Regions from separate parts of the Metabacillus litoralis genome, predicted to be linked through region 2. Evidence: a T-box and tRNA genes for the amino acid it is inferred to sense, from the RefSeq annotation. Region 2 holds a T-box; the other regions hold tRNA genes.

What was found. A T-box is a leader RNA that pairs with one kind of tRNA and senses whether it is charged. The one in region 2 lies ahead of serS (serine--tRNA ligase), so its partner is inferred to be a tRNA-Ser.
Region 1: it encodes a tRNA-Ser, which carries the amino acid that the T-box ahead of serS (serine--tRNA ligase) is inferred to sense. The anticodon was not compared.
Region 3: it encodes a tRNA-Ser, which carries the amino acid that the T-box ahead of serS (serine--tRNA ligase) is inferred to sense. The anticodon was not compared.

Annotation. Positions count from the first base shown of each region.
Region 1 is NZ_CP033043.1:2,959,472-2,964,805, forward strand. It holds gene glgB (1,4-alpha-glucan branching enzyme) at 1-1,820, opposite strand, end outside; tRNA gene D9842_RS14715 (tRNA-Glu) at 2,464-2,535, opposite strand; tRNA gene D9842_RS14720 (tRNA-Ser) at 2,553-2,643, opposite strand; tRNA gene D9842_RS14725 (tRNA-Asn) at 2,648-2,722, opposite strand; tRNA gene D9842_RS14730 (tRNA-Ile) at 2,737-2,813, opposite strand; tRNA gene D9842_RS14735 (tRNA-Gly) at 2,820-2,893, opposite strand; tRNA gene D9842_RS14740 (tRNA-His) at 2,899-2,974, opposite strand; tRNA gene D9842_RS14745 (tRNA-Phe) at 2,993-3,068, opposite strand; tRNA gene D9842_RS14750 (tRNA-Asp) at 3,249-3,325, opposite strand; tRNA gene D9842_RS14755 (tRNA-Met) at 3,381-3,457, opposite strand; tRNA gene D9842_RS14760 (tRNA-Ser) at 3,481-3,573, opposite strand; tRNA gene D9842_RS14765 (tRNA-Ile) at 3,584-3,660, opposite strand; tRNA gene D9842_RS14770 (tRNA-Met) at 3,691-3,767, opposite strand; tRNA gene D9842_RS14775 (tRNA-Ala) at 3,790-3,865, opposite strand; tRNA gene D9842_RS14780 (tRNA-Pro) at 3,888-3,964, opposite strand; tRNA gene D9842_RS14785 (tRNA-Arg) at 4,069-4,145, opposite strand; tRNA gene D9842_RS14790 (tRNA-Leu) at 4,210-4,298, opposite strand; tRNA gene D9842_RS14795 (tRNA-Gly) at 4,307-4,381, opposite strand; tRNA gene D9842_RS14800 (tRNA-Leu) at 4,397-4,482, opposite strand; tRNA gene D9842_RS14805 (tRNA-Lys) at 4,495-4,570, opposite strand; tRNA gene D9842_RS14810 (tRNA-Thr) at 4,753-4,828, opposite strand; tRNA gene D9842_RS14815 (tRNA-Val) at 5,026-5,101, opposite strand; rRNA gene rrf (5S ribosomal RNA) at 5,107-5,222, opposite strand.
Region 2 is NZ_CP033043.1:4,183,418-4,188,751, reverse strand. It holds gene D9842_RS20365 (deoxynucleoside kinase) at 1-502, shown strand, start outside; tRNA gene D9842_RS20360 (tRNA-Ser) at 675-767, opposite strand; gene serS (serine--tRNA ligase) at 875-2,158, opposite strand; T-box leader at 2,215-2,434, opposite strand; gene pdxT (pyridoxal 5'-phosphate synthase glutaminase subunit PdxT) at 2,498-3,073, opposite strand; gene pdxS (pyridoxal 5'-phosphate synthase lyase subunit PdxS) at 3,092-3,979, opposite strand; gene D9842_RS20340 (D-alanyl-D-alanine carboxypeptidase family protein) at 4,250-5,334, opposite strand, start outside.
Region 3 is NZ_CP033043.1:4,735,301-4,740,634, reverse strand. It holds tRNA gene D9842_RS23235 (tRNA-Leu) at 122-203, opposite strand; tRNA gene D9842_RS23230 (tRNA-Leu) at 226-314, opposite strand; tRNA gene D9842_RS23225 (tRNA-Cys) at 331-404, opposite strand; tRNA gene D9842_RS23220 (tRNA-Gly) at 420-491, opposite strand; tRNA gene D9842_RS23215 (tRNA-Gln) at 551-625, opposite strand; tRNA gene D9842_RS23210 (tRNA-His) at 754-829, opposite strand; tRNA gene D9842_RS23205 (tRNA-Trp) at 847-920, opposite strand; tRNA gene D9842_RS23200 (tRNA-Tyr) at 926-1,009, opposite strand; tRNA gene D9842_RS23195 (tRNA-Thr) at 1,021-1,093, opposite strand; tRNA gene D9842_RS23190 (tRNA-Phe) at 1,269-1,341, opposite strand; tRNA gene D9842_RS23185 (tRNA-Asp) at 1,513-1,589, opposite strand; tRNA gene D9842_RS23180 (tRNA-Met) at 1,594-1,670, opposite strand; tRNA gene D9842_RS23175 (tRNA-Val) at 1,681-1,756, opposite strand; tRNA gene D9842_RS23170 (tRNA-Glu) at 1,820-1,894, opposite strand; tRNA gene D9842_RS23165 (tRNA-Ser) at 1,913-2,004, opposite strand; tRNA gene D9842_RS23160 (tRNA-Asn) at 2,009-2,083, opposite strand; rRNA gene rrf (5S ribosomal RNA) at 2,094-2,209, opposite strand; rRNA gene D9842_RS23150 (23S ribosomal RNA) at 2,329-5,257, opposite strand.

The DNA of each region.
Region 1 (5,334 bases), 1.2 Mb from region 2:
GTCATAGATAGATGATATGGCCTCCCATGAAACTCGCCTTCTATTGCCTTAAGATTCTTTTTGTTCAATTGATTTGAACCACCAAACTCTTCTGCATCACTATTTACAATCTCTACATATTCTGTGTCAATAGGAACCCCAATTTTGTAATCATAATAAACAATTGGTTTAAAGTTACAAACAACAACAAGCATTTCATTTTCTTTTTGTCCTTTTCGAATAAAAGAAAAAATACTTTGATCGCGGTTATCTGCATCTATCCACTCAAAACCTTCAAATGAATGGTCTACTTCAAACAATGACTTTTGCTTATTATAATTTGAGAGCAAATGCTTAAAATAGCTCCGCATTTTGTTATGCATCTCATAGTCTTCCAATATCCAATCAAGTTGCGCTAAATCCTTCCATTCATCATACTGACCAAATTCACCTCCCATAAAAAGGAGTTTCTTTCCAGGATGTGTAAACATATATGCATAAAGAAGCCTTAATTGGGCAAATTTTTGCCAATAATCACCCGGCATCTTATTTAATAATGATTTTTTTCCATGAACAACTTCGTCATGAGAAAAAGGTAAAATGAAGTTTTCTGAAAAAGCATATAAAAAGGAGAATGTAACTTTATGGTGGAGTTCATTTCTATTCTCTGGAGAGGCCTCCATATAAGAAAGAATATCGTTCATCCAACCCATATTCCATTTGTAGTTGAAGCCAAGACCACCTGACGAGGTTGGAGAGGTAACCATCGGCCAATCAGTTGAATCCTCAGCAATCATAAGTATATTCGGATCATTTGCAAATACTGCTTCATTAAGTTTTTTAATAAAGGAAACAGCATAAGGGTTTTCAACAAGTTCATTTGAATTTGGCCAATAGAGCATATTGGCGACTGCATCAACTCTAAACCCATCAATATGAAAATAATCCATCCAAAACAACGCGTTGGACACTAAGAAACTTTGTACTTCTGTTTTGCCTAAATCAAAATTTGCAGTACCCCAGATATAATTTTCACGGTCTTTTTCATTTGTGTACTCATACGTTGGAAGCCCGTCAAACATATATAATCCATGAGCATCTTTACAAAAATGACCTGGAACCCAATCAATGATGACACCAATATTTTCTTCATGACAAGCATTGATAAATGCCATAAAATCCTTTGGCGATCCAAAACGACTTGTAGCAGAATAATACCCTGTTCCTTGATATCCCCAAGAGCGATCATATGGATGTTCAATTATAGGTAAAAGCTCAATATGAGTGAATCCGTGTTCTATTACGTAAGGAATAAGCATCTCCGCCAGTTCAATGTAGCTATATAGCTCACCGTCCTCTTTTATTTTCCAAGAACCTAAGTGAACTTCATAAATAGCTAATGGACGATCATACACTTCTCTTAGCTTTCTCCTTCTTTGCCACTTTTGATCTGACCATTCAAACCCGGATAGATCATAAACAATCGATGCAGTATGAGGCCTTACTTCAGAATGAAAAGCATATGGGTCTGACTTAAGAAGCTTTTGACCAGTTGAAGTGTGTATTTCATATTTATAGATCTCACCCTCAGTAACTGTAGGAATAAATAAGCTCCATATCCCCTCCTCATTTAATTTCTTCATTTGATGTTCCTGACCGTTCCATTTGTTAAAATTCCCTACTACATTTACCTGTCTCGCATGTGGTGCCCAAACACAAAAGTTTGTACCCAGGACACCATTTTGTTCCTGTACATGAGCTCCTAAGAACCGGTAGCTTTCAAAAGACTGTCCTTCATGAAATAAATGAATATCAAAGTCTGATGGACACATGAGCATCACAGAATTCACCCTTCCTCTTATTATCTATGCTAAACATTCAAGACTTACAAATAATTCCCTTTAATGAAAACGTTCTTTTTTCCGACATAAACCAACAAGAGGATAACAATGCTTTTGTATTATTATTCTTTTAAAATGTAGACAAATAAAGCAGTTTGTTATCATAACTGACAATAATATAAGAAAACACTAGTGATTTAGGAAAAAATTTATGAGTTGAAAATAATATATTTTTAATGAAGGAAACCGTTTTACCTACTTAATGGGAGACTAATTACTCATAGAGGATGTTATATAAACAAAATAATTTTTTCGACTTTTTGTAGAATTTTGTTGAAAGAAATTTTCGCAGAGTTTGAAGGTATTTTAAAAAGCAAAAGGCTAAACAAAAGAATCATGTGTATGTTTTTTATAGGAAATGTTAGTAGAGATGAAAGGAATAAACATTATATTTTATATAATATTTATTAGGAGAATAATTGTTTTTCAACTAAGCATGTTTTGTAAATATAAGCATATTCAATAATAGGGAAATAGCAAATCTTTATAATTATAAGGATTTACTTAAAAGAAATGCTGCTTTATATTTGACTTCTATATTTCTAAAAAATAAAAAAGCACTGCAAAATTGCAGTGCTTTTAATGACCCATACGGGATTCGAACCCGTGTTACCGCCGTGAAAGGGCGGTGTCTTAACCGCTTGACCAATGGGCCTTAACAATATAATTTACTGGCGGAGAAGGAGGGATTTGAACCCTCGCGCCGCTTACGCGACCTACACCCTTAGCAGGGGCGCCTCTTCAGCCACTTGAGTACTTCCCCAATTTGGCTCCGCAGGTAGGACTCGAACCTACGACCGATCGGTTAACAGCCGATAGCTCTACCACTGAGCTACTGCGGATCAATAACATTTTATGGTGGGCCTAAATGGACTCGAACCATCGACCTCACGCTTATCAGGCGTGCGCTCTAACCAGCTGAGCTATAGGCCCATTTTTTGGAGCGGGTGAAGGGAATCGAACCCTCATCATCAGCTTGGAAGGCTGAGGTTTTACCACTAAACTACACCCGCAATAATGGGGCGACTGATGGGAATCGAACCCACGAATGTCGGAACCACAATCCGATGCGTTAACCACTTCGCCACAATCGCCATATTTCATTTTATAAGTGGTGGCTCGGGACGGAATCGAACCGCCGACACATGGATTTTCAGTCCATTGCTCTACCAACTGAGCTACCGAGCCAACATAATTTACGGCCTCCACTAAGCTTCGAATCTCTTCGTCAGCTCCCTCACTCACATCCTCACGTATAGTCATACGCTCCGGTGTTCGTTCACTCGCTTCCTCGACCTTCTCGCTTATTGAAACCCTTTTACTCTATACTTAGAGTCTGAGTTAACATTAGTATAAATTTTAAAATAATGGCGGTCCGGACGGGACTCGAACCCGCGACCTCCTGCGTGACAGGCAGGCATTCTAACCAACTGAACTACCGGACCAAAGTTTTTTCACGTAGTGAAAATAACTAACCTTAACATATATTTCTAATATGTTTGGTTGCGGGGACAGGATTTGAACCTGCGACCTTCGGGTTATGAGCCCGACGAGCTACCAGACTGCTCCACCCCGCGACAATAAAATATAAAAATAAATATGGAGGAGGAAAGGGGATTCGAACCCCTGCGGGCTTTGACACCCCTGTCGGTTTTCAAGACCGATCCCTTCAGCCGGACTTGGGTATTCCTCCTCAATTCAAATGGTGGACCTTGTAGGACTCGAACCTACGACCGGACGGTTATGAGCCGTCTGCTCTAACCAGCTGAGCTAAAGGTCCAATCAAATGCTTTGCAACTTAAACATAATATGGTAGCGGCGGAGGGAATCGAACCCACGACCTCACGGGTATGAACCGTACGCTCTAGCCAGCTGAGCTACACCGCCATGTTTTTAAAAAATTTATTATTGGTGGAGCCTAGCGGGATCGAACCGCTGACCTCCTGCGTGCAAAGCAGGCGCTCTCCCAGCTGAGCTAAGGCCCCATTTTAAATTTAGATCAATTAATGGTCGGGAAGACAGGATTCGAACCTGCGACCCCTTGGTCCCAAACCAAGTGCTCTACCAAGCTGAGCTACTTCCCGTTCTAGAATTCAGAGGTGGGATTTGGGAGGTCAGAGACTTTAGCGTTGCTTTAAAGCGAAAACGTAATTCTCGCTTCTGACTTCTGATTTCTCACTTCTATACTTGGCGCGCCCGAGAGGAGTCGAACCCCTAACCTTTTGATCCGTAGTCAAACGCTCTATCCAATTGAGCTACGGGCGCTAATAATCTAAATTAATCTATAAAAATTAAGGTAAGTTTTTTTCGCTAGCGCGCGAAAAAACTATGGTGCCGAGGACCGGAATCGAACCGGTACGGTAGTCACCTACCGCAGGATTTTAAGTCCTGTGCGTCTGCCAGTTCCGCCACCCCGGCACTATTATTGGAGCGGAAGACGGGATTCGAACCCGCGACCCCCACCTTGGCAAGGTGGTGTTCTACCACTGAACTACTTCCGCAACGTCATATTAAATTGGTGCGGGTGAAGGGACTTGAACCCCCACGTCACAAGGACACTAGATCCTAAGTCTAGCGCGTCTGCCAATTCCGCCACACCCGCAAGGTGTGTAAATGGTGAGCCATGAAGGACTCGAACCTTCGACCCTCTGATTAAAAGTCAGATGCTCTACCAACTGAGCTAATGGCTCATTTCATAATGAGTAATAATATTAAATTTATCTCTTGTTATAGACACCCAAATTTCAGTAAGCTTATTCAAGCTGCAGCTCAATTTGTGTGCTGATGTAAAGCTTCGACGCATATTCGTTCGTGCTCTACCAACTGAGCTAATGGCTCATTTTATAATGAGTTGTATTATTGATAATATGAATGGTGCCGGCGAGAGGACTTGAACCCCCAACCTACTGATTACAAGTCAGTTGCTCTACCAGTTGAGCTACACCGGCATTATTATAGATGTATAATTAAGTTTCATCTTACTTACCAGTCACCCAAATCTCAGAAAGATTATTCAAGTAGCAGCTCGATTTGTGTGCTGAAGCAGGAGCTTCGAAGCATATTCGATCGTGCTCTACCAGTTGAGCTACACCGGCATTATTGAATGTATAAATGGTGAGTTTTTTTCTTGCTAGCGAAAAAACTATGGTGGAGGATGACGGGATCGAACCGCCGACCCCCTGCTTGTAAGGCAGGTGCTCTCCCAGCTGAGCTAATCCTCCATTATACCTGGCAACGTCCTACTCTCACAGGGGGAAACCCCCAACTACCATCGGCGCTGAAGAGCTTAACTTCCGTGTTCGGCATGGGAACGGGTGTGACCTCTTCGCCATCATTACCAGATATCTATATGACTTTTAGCGACAAAATCTATTATATAATATTTCATCGAAAAATCAATATTTTTTTAAAAAGAAATTATATTCCTTCAAAACTAGATAACGATTCACAATTC
Region 2 (5,334 bases):
GGATTTTGAAAGATGGAGCTTTCATTTACAAATCTATTTTCTTGCTGAACGCTTTAAAGAGCAAAAAAAGATTTTTGAATATGGCGGAGGATTTATTCAGGATCGTTCCATCTATGAAGACACTGGAATCTTTGCAAAAATGCATTATGAAAAAGGAACAATGTCTGAAGTAGATTATGAAACATACCGAAATTTATTTGATGCAATGGTTATGACCCCTTATTTCCCACATCCTGACCTTCTGATCTATCTTGAAGGAAGTTTAGACGATATATTATCTCGAATTAAATTACGTGGACGAGCTATGGAGCAGCAAACTCCCGTAGAATATTGGCAAGAGATGCACCAGCGTTATGAGGATTGGATTAATAACTTCAACGCCTGCCCTGTTTTACGTATTAACATTAATGATTACGACATTATGACAAATGACCAATCCATTGAACCAATTATAGAAAGAATTGGCTACTTTATTGAGCAAACAAAATTTCTCAAAAAATAAGATACAATAAAAAAGGCATTTAGGAACAGAAATTCTGATCTTAAATGCCTTTTATTACTCTATCTAGAGTTAAGCCCTTACAAAGGGTAATAAAAAAAACCGTTACTATGTAACGATTTTCACCAATCTCCCATATTTTATGCGCTTAATATGAGAATTATTTATAATATTATGGAGGAGGAAAGGGGATTCGAACCCCTGCGGGCTTTGACACCCCTGTCGGTTTTCAAGACCGATCCCTTCAGCCGGACTTGGGTATTCCTCCTTGTTGACAAGATATAATTTATCATAAGATATATATACTTGTCAACAATTCTTTTAAAAAACTTTAGTTTTATTAATAACCTTAAATTTCTTTCTAAACCTGCGTTTTTATTCTACAACAGATATACGTTCTTTATTCCCCATATACGGTCTTAATACCTCTGGAATAATGACTGATCCATCTTCTTGCTGATAATTTTCTAAAATAGCAGCAACTGTACGACCAATTGCTAAACCAGATCCATTTAATGTGTGTACATGCTCAACTTTCGCTTTGGCTTCTCTTCTGAATCGAATATTAGCACGTCGAGCTTGGAATGCCTCAAAATTACTACAAGAAGAGATTTCACGATACGTTCCATAGCTTGGAATCCAGACTTCTAAGTCATACTTTTTAGCTGCTGTGAATCCAAGATCAGCTGTACACATGCTCATAACACGATATGGTAGTCCTAATAATTGAAGTACTTTTTCAGCATGACCTGTTAGCTTTTCTAGCTCCTCATAAGAATCCTCTGGTTTAACGAAACGAACAAGCTCTACTTTGTTAAACTGATGTTGACGAATTAGTCCTCTTGTATCTCTCCCAGCAGATCCAGCTTCTGAACGGAAATTTGCACTGAATGCAGCATAGCTGATTGGAAGTTGTTCTACATTAAGGATTTCCTCACGATGTAAATTTGTTACTGGAACTTCTGCCGTTGGAATTAGGAAATAGTCTTCTCCAACGATCTTAAAAGCATCTTCCTCAAATTTTGGTAATTGACCTGTTCCAGTCATACTATCTCTATTCACAATAAAAGGTGGCATGATTTCTGTATAACCATGTTCCTCTACATGTAAATCAAGCATAAAGTTAAAGAGTGCTCTCTCTAATCTAGCTCCTAAACCACGATAGAATACAAAACGGCTGCCAGTTACTTTTGCTGCTCTTTCGAAATCTAAAATTTGCAGACCATCTGCAATTTCCCAATGCGGTTTTGGTTCAAATGAGAATTCAGGGATCTTTCCCCAATTTCGAGCTTCTACATTATCATCTTCTGTATCACCAACAGGAACACTTTCATGAGGAATATTTGGGATAGATAATAGCAATTGCTCTAATGCTGTTTCTACCTCGCGTAATTCATCATCATATTCTTTTATTTTTTCTCCTACGTCTTTCATTTCACTAATAAGGTGATCAGCATCCTGTTTTTCCCTTTTTAGTTGAGCAACCTGAGAAGATACTTCATTTCTTTTGCTTTTTAATTCTTCTGTAGCTGCGATAAGCTCTCTTCTTTTTTTATCCAGATCCTCAAATTTGCCAAAGTCCGTTAAATCCTCTCCACGTTTGGCTAATTTTTGTTTTGCTTCATCCAAGTTAGCACGTAAAAATTTAATATCCAACATATTAACATTCTCCTTTTCAATAGAATATATTTGAACACAAAAAACTCCCGTCCCATAGAAGGGACGAGAGTTACCCGCGTTGCCACCCTAGTTAAAAATACAAATGTATTTTTCACTTAATGAATAACGGTCATAGCCGGAATAACCTACTTAAACTGTTGTTTGTTCAGCCATTCATTCAAGGATGGATTCGCAAGCATCTATCACCGATTTTCACCAGCCATCGGCTCTCTATAGATAGAACATCATGCTACTAGTTCCTATCATCATGTTTTCATATAATTTATTTAGTACATAATTTACTATAAGTTTACAGCACTAGCAAGTTTTTTATACCTTTTATTTAGACTCTTTCACCATATTTATAAATAACTGAGTCATTCGGTGATCATCCGTTAGTTCTGGATGAAATGAGCATCCAAGAAATTGACCTTGTCTAGCAGCAACGATTCTTCCGTTATGTTTAGATAAAATCTCTACATCTTCTCCAACTTCCACAATATGTGGAGCTCGTATGAAGACACCAACAAAATCTTCACCAACACCGGTAATCATTAGCTCTGCTTCAAAGCTATCCTTTTGGCGACCAAAGGAGTTACGTTCTACCGTAACATCCAATAATCCTAAATGAGACTCAGAATAACCTACTAGATTTTTTGCTAATAGAATTAAGCCTGCACATGTTCCGAACATAGGCTTACCTGATTCAGCAAAAGCTTTTAAAGGTTCCATGAAGTTATATTTATCGATTAAGCGACGCATTGTGGTGCTTTCTCCACCTGGAATAATTAAGCCGTCAAGGTCATCAAGTTGGTCTGTTGTCTTAACGACGATTCCTTCTGCACCACAAGCTTCGATTGAACGAATATGTTCTCGCACAGCACCTTGTAAACCTAAAACACCAATTTTCAGCATGTAAAAAACTCCTTTATCTTACCAACCACGCTCTTGCATTCTGTGTTCTGGTAAAAGGCTTGAAATTTCAATTCCTTGCATTGCAGATCCAAGTCCTTTTGATAGGCTTGCAATTAACTCATAATCTTGGAAGTGTGTTGTTGCTTCAACGATTGAACGAGCAAATTTTGCAGGATTTTCTGATTTAAAGATACCAGAACCAACGAATACACCGTCTGCTCCTAATTGCATCATTAATGCCGCATCAGCAGGAGTTGCTACACCACCAGCTGCGAAGTTAACAACAGGTAATTTGCCTTCTTTTTTGATTTGAAGAAGAAGTTCAAATGGTGCACCAAGATTTTTTGCTTCAGTCATTAATTCATCTTCACTCATTGCTGCAACTTTACGAATTTGAGCATTTACTTTACGCATATGACGTACTGCCTCAACGATGTTACCAGTACCTGGCTCACCTTTTGTACGAAGCATTGAAGCACCTTCAGCAATACGGCGTGTTGCTTCACCAAGATCACGGCATCCACATACAAATGGAACTGTGAAATCACTTTTTAGTAGGTGATATTCTTCGTCAGCTGGAGTTAATACTTCACTCTCATCAATGTAATCTACACCCATAGCTTCAAGTACACGAGCTTCAACGATGTGACCGATACGAGCCTTTGCCATAACTGGAATAGATACAGCATTCATAACGTCCTCAACGATTGTAGGATCAGCCATTCTTGCTACACCGCCTGCTGCACGAATGTCAGCTGGAACTCGCTCAAGTGCCATTACAGCAACAGCGCCTGCTTCCTCTGCGATTTTTGCTTGCTCTGCATTTACAACGTCCATGATGACGCCGCCTTTTTGCATTTCTGCCATTCCACGTTTTACGCGGTCAGTACCTGTATTGTTACTCATCTGTTTGTCCCCCTTATGTAATTTCCTATGTAATAGGATTTGTTTTAGCTATATGAAAAATTCATCTACGCTATATTTTATCCTAACTTCTAAAAAAATCCTATCAAAATAAATATAATTAGTAAAACAATTCCTACATATTTCACTATTCTATCATTTTGCACCTGAGATAATTTTCTATTATATACCTATTTCAGTAAAAATTTAATACTTTTTTATACTGTTTCTCAAACCAAAAAGAAAAAGACCCCCTATTGGGAGTCTTCCTACTTAAAACCAGCCTTTAACTGTATCTGTTACTGTTCCCCATAATCCACCAAAGAAACCGCCAATTCCTCTCATGGATAAAACAAACCAGTTTGCCTTTTCAACAGCTTCTTTTGTAATAAGATCTACTTGAGGAAGTTTATCTTTTTGAACATAGCTTAGTGCTTCTCCTTCACCAGCATAATTCACAATCATTGTTCCTACCTTTTGACCTTCCTTAACTGGAGCAGTCAATTCTCCTGCTTTCGTTAATTGACTAGAATCAATCTTATAAGATGCCTTATATGATTCTTCTTCTCCATTTTTCACAACAAGCGTAACGGCTTTCTTTGTTTCTACAGCTACACTATCTTCTTTCCCTTTTACTACCGGGATCGTTGACTCTTTCTTAATTTGATAACCAGCAGGAAAAACTTCTTTTACTGTAAAATGATCAAACGCATAATTCAACATCTTTTCGGTTGCAAAGAAGCGTGGATTTTTAACATCTCCACCTCCATCTTCAGCTTTTGCATTCATCACAACTGTGATTACTCGCATACCGTTTTTTTCAGCAGTTGCTGTAAAGCAAGAGCCTGCAGATGAAGTTGATCCAGTTTTCAGTCCATCAACGCCTTCATAGCCGTAAACAAGACCTGGAAGCATCCAGTTCCAGTTTGGCATCTCTGTAGCATCATCAGTTCCTTCTCTGAAGGTTTTTTTAGCAATACTAGCTGTTTTTAAGATATCAGGAAAATCCTGAATTAATCGTTGTGATAACAGTGCCATATCTCGAGCAGAAACTTTACTTTCTGCATCTGCACTTGTTCCTTCAGGGTGCTTTCCAAGTAAATCTTTATTTTCTAATCCTGTTGCATTAACAAATTCATAGTTTGTTAAACCTAATTCTTTTGCTTTATCATTCATCATTTTTACAAATGCCGTTTCGGATCCAGCAATTAACTCAGCCAGACCAATTGCTGCACCATTTGCAGAATAAATGGCCATAGCCTCATATAATTCCTCTACATTGTAAGAGCCATCAAGTCGTAATGGTACATTTGATAGATTACGATTTTGAGAAATTTCATACACATATTCACTAGGTG
Region 3 (5,334 bases), 550 kb from region 2:
TAATAACCGTAAATTGTTGTCCACACGATTAGCAGATTGCTTTACCAAAGTAAAGCACAAAAAAACCAATGCTCTGAATTGCTCAAAGCATTGGTTTATAAGGCTTTTTAAAGAAATTAGATACCAGTGGTCGGGGTCGAACCGACACTCCCGAAGGAACACGATTTTGAGTCGTGCGCGTCTGCCAATTCCGCCACACTGGCAAAGGATTAAGTACACAATAAATGGTGCCGAGGACCGGAATCGAACCGGTACGGTAGTCACCTACCGCAGGATTTTAAGTCCTGTGCGTCTGCCAGTTCCGCCACCCCGGCAAGGGTGTTAAATGAATGGAGGCGGCAACCGGATTTGAACCGGTGATAAAGGTTTTGCAGACCTCTGCCTTACCACTTGGCTATGCCGCCATCACTAAAACTAAAAGCGGAAGACGGGATTCGAACCCGCGACCCCCACCTTGGCAAGGTGGTGTTCTACCACTGAACTACTTCCGCATCTTACTTTATCTATATGGTTTAGCCTATGCAATAGAACTAAAAAGTGTTAATAAAAATGGCTGGGCTAGCTGGATTCGAACCAACGCATGTCGCAGTCAAAGTGCGATGCCTTACCGCTTGGCTATAGCCCATTGAATTAGCTTCAAGAATAGGCTTCCTTGAATATGCTACATAAATCCTAATCGCGAAATATCGTCGACATCCAAGTGCTTTTCTGCATTTATAATTACTAAGCAATCATGTCTGATATATATATAAATGGGGCGACTGATGGGAATCGAACCCACGAATGTCGGAACCACAATCCGATGCGTTAACCACTTCGCCACAATCGCCATCAAGTTTTTATAATTGGCAGGGGCAGTAGGAATCGAACCCACACCAAAGGTTTTGGAGACCTCTATTCTACCGTTAAACTATGCCCCTATAAATGGTGGAGGGGGGCAGATTCGAACTGCCGAACCCTAAGGAGCGGATTTACAGTCCGCCGCGTTTAGCCACTTCGCTACCCCTCCATATATGAGAGTGCCGGCGAGAGGACTTGAACCCCCAACCTACTGATTACAAGTCAGTTGCTCTACCAATTGAGCTACACCGGCGTCATTATAGATGTATATTAAGTTCTATCTTACTTACCAGTCACCCAAATCTCAGAGAGATTATTCAAGTAGCAGCTCGATTTGTGTGCTGAAGCAAAAGCTTCGAAGCATATTCGATCGTGCTCTACCAATTGAGCTACACCGGCGTTAAATTTAATTTAAAATAAATAAAAGGTGGCTCGGGACGGAATCGAACCGCCGACACATGGATTTTCAGTCCATTGCTCTACCAACTGAGCTACCGAGCCAAATTAATTAGTTTACTGCTTCCACTAAGCTTCAAATCTCTGCGTCAGCTCGTTCATTCACATCCTCACGTATGGTTATACGCTCCGGTGTTCATTCACTCGCTACCTTGATCTTTTCGCTTATTGAAACCCTCTTACTCTATAATTAGGGTAGAATAAGAATGAATAATATGGCGGTCCGGACGGGACTCGAACCCGCGACCTCCTGCGTGACAGGCAGGCATTCTAACCAACTGAACTACCGGACCATTTTGGTTGCGGGGACAGGATTTGAACCTGCGACCTTCGGGTTATGAGCCCGACGAGCTACCAGACTGCTCCACCCCGCGATAATAAATATGGTGGAGGATGACGGGATCGAACCGCCGACCCCCTGCTTGTAAGGCAGGTGCTCTCCCAGCTGAGCTAATCCTCCATAATAACACGAAATTTTTGACTTTCATTAAGGTAAGTTATTTTCGCTGGCGCGAAAAAACTATGGTGACCCATACGGGATTCGAACCCGTGTTACCGCCGTGAAAGGGCGGTGTCTTAACCGCTTGACCAATGGGCCATATTATATTTTAAATAGTGGCGGAGAGCAAGGGATTTGAACCCTTGAGACAGCTTACACCGCCTACACGATTTCCAATCGTGCTCCTTCGGCCACTCGGACAGCTCTCCAAAATGGCTCCGCAGGTAGGACTCGAACCTACGACCGATCGGTTAACAGCCGATAGCTCTACCACTGAGCTACTGCGGAATAATACAAAGCCTGGCAACGTCCTACTCTCACAGGGGGAACCCCCCAACTACCATCGGCGCTGAAGAGCTTAACTTCCGTGTTCGGCATGGGAACGGGTGTGACCTCTTCGCCATCATTACCAGACAATGTGACAAAACCTATTATACTAAATTAGAAGAAGATTTCAAGTGTTTTTTTACTTTCATATTCCTTCAAAACTAGATAACGATTCACAATTCAATTCACTAAGCTTACGCTTTTATTAGGTTAAGTCCTCGATCGATTAGTATCAGTCAGCTCCACACGTCACCGCGCTTCCACCTCTGACCTATCAACCTGATCATCTTTCAGGGATCTTACTAGCTAATGCTATGGGAAATCTCATCTTGAGGGGGGCTTCATGCTTAGATGCTTTCAGCACTTATCCCTTCCGCACATAGCTACCCAGCTATGCCTTTGGCAAGACAACTGGTACACCAGCGGTGCGTCCATCCCGGTCCTCTCGTACTAAGGACAGCTCCTCTCAAATTTCCTACGCCCACGACGGATAGGGACCGAACTGTCTCACGACGTTCTGAACCCAGCTCGCGTACCGCTTTAATGGGCGAACAGCCCAACCCTTGGGACCGACTACAGCCCCAGGATGCGATGAGCCGACATCGAGGTGCCAAACCTCCCCGTCGATGTGGACTCTTGGGGGAGATAAGCCTGTTATCCCCGGGGTAGCTTTTATCCGTTGAGCGATGGCCCTTCCATGCGGAACCACCGGATCACTAAGCCCGACTTTCGTCCCTGCTCGACTTGTAGGTCTCGCAGTCAAGCTCCCTTGTGCCTTTACACTCTACGAATGATTTCCAACCATTCTGAGGGAACCTTTGGGCGCCTCCGTTACATTTTAGGAGGCGACCGCCCCAGTCAAACTGCCCACCTGACACTGTCTCCCAGCCCGATCAGGGCTGTGGGTTAGAATTTCAATACAGCCAGGGTAGTATCCCACCGACGCCTCCACCGAAGCTAGCGCTCCGGCTTCTCAGGCTCCTACCTATCCTGTACAAGCTGTACCAAAATTCAATATCAGGCTACAGTAAAGCTCCACGGGGTCTTTCCGTCCTGTCGCGGGTAACCTGCATCTTCACAGGTACTATAATTTCACCGAGTCTCTCGTTGAGACAGTGCCCAGATCGTTACGCCTTTCGTGCGGGTCGGAACTTACCCGACAAGGAATTTCGCTACCTTAGGACCGTTATAGTTACGGCCGCCGTTTACTGGGGCTTCGGTTCAAAGCTTCGCTTGCGCTAACCTCTCCCCTTAACCTTCCAGCACCGGGCAGGCGTCAGCCCCTATACTTCGCCTTGCGGCTTCGCAGAGACCTGTGTTTTTGCTAAACAGTCGCCTGGGCCTATTCACTGCGGCTTTTCCGGGCTATTCACCCTAAAAAGCACCCCTTCTCCCGAAGTTACGGGGTCATTTTGCCGAGTTCCTTAACGAGAGTTCTCTCGCTCACCTTAGGATTCTCTCCTCGCCTACCTGTGTCGGTTTGCGGTACGGGCACCTCTCACCTCGCTAGAGGCTTTTCTTGGCAGTGTGGAATCAGGAACTTCGGTACTATAATTCCCTCGCCATCACAGCTCAGCCTTCACGACAACGGGATTTGCCTCGTTGTCAGCCTAACTGCTTGGACGCGCATATCCAACAGCGCGCTTACCCTATCCTTCTGCGTCCCCCCATTGCTCAAACGGTGAGGAGGTGGTACAGGAATTTCAACCTGTTGTCCATCGCCTACGCCTTTCGGCCTCGGCTTAGGTCCCGACTTACCCTGAGCGGACGAGCCTTCCTCAGGAAACCTTAGGCATTCGGTGGAGGGGATTCTCACCCCTCTTTCGCTACTCATACCGGCATTCTCACTTCTAAGCGCTCCACCAGTCCTTACGGTCTGGCTTCACAGCCCTTAGAACGCTCTCCTACCACTGTTCGTAAGAACAGTCCACAGCTTCGGTGATACGTTTAGCCCCGGTACATTTTCGGCGCAGAGTCACTCGACCAGTGAGCTATTACGCACTCTTTAAATGGTGGCTGCTTCTAAGCCAACATCCTGGTTGTCTAAGCAACTCCACATCCTTTTCCACTTAACGTATACTTTGGGACCTTAGCTGGTGGTCTGGGCTGTTTCCCTCTTGACTACGGATCTTATCACTCGCAGTCTGACTCCTGAACATAAGTCTTTGGCATTCGGAGTTTGACTGAATTCGGTAACCCGATGGGGGCCCCTAGTCCAATCAGTGCTCTACCTCCAAGACTCTCATTTCAAGGCTAGCCCTAAAGCTATTTCGGAGAGAACCAGCTATCTCCAAGTTCGATTGGAATTTCTCCGCTACCCACACCTCATCCCCGCACTTTTCAACGTGCGTGGGTTCGGGCCTCCATTCAGTGTTACCTGAACTTCACCCTGGACATGGGTAGATCACCTGGTTTCGGGTCTACGACCACGTACTTTTTCGCCCTATTCAGACTCGCTTTCGCTGCGGCTCCGTCTTATCAACTTAACCTTGCACGGGATCGTAACTCGCCGGTTCATTCTACAAAAGGCACGCCATTACCCATTAACGGGCTTTGACTACTTGTAGGCACACGGTTTCAGGATCTCTTTCACTCCCCTTCCGGGGTGCTTTTCACCTTTCCCTCACGGTACTGGTTCACTATCGGTCACTAGGGAGTATTTAGCCTTGGGAGATGGTCCTCCCTGCTTCCGACGGGATTTCACGTGTCCCGCCGTACTCAGGATCCACTCTGGAGGGAACGAAGTTTCAACTACAGGGTTGTTACCTTCTTTGACGGGCCTTTCCAGACCTCTTCATTTACTCCGTTCCTTTGTAACTCCGTATAGAGTGTCCTACAACCCCAAGAGGCAAGCCTCTTGGTTTGGGCTTCTTCCGTTTCGCTCGCCGCTACTCAGGAAATCGCGTTTGCTTTCTCTTCCTCCGGGTACTTAGATGTTTCAGTTCCCCGGGTCTGCCATCATCACCCTATGAATTCAGGTGAAGATACTACTCCATTACGAGCAGTGGGTTTCCCCATTCGGAAATCTCCGGATCAAAGCTTACTTACAGCTCCCCGAAGCATATCGGTGTTAGTACCGTCCTTCATCGGCTCCTAGTGCCAAGGCATCCACCGTGCGCCCTTAACAACTTAACCTTTGACATCGAAGATGTCGTTTAAATCAATTATTAAGAGAATCACTAAACTAAGCGTTTAAACTCAGTGAATTACTT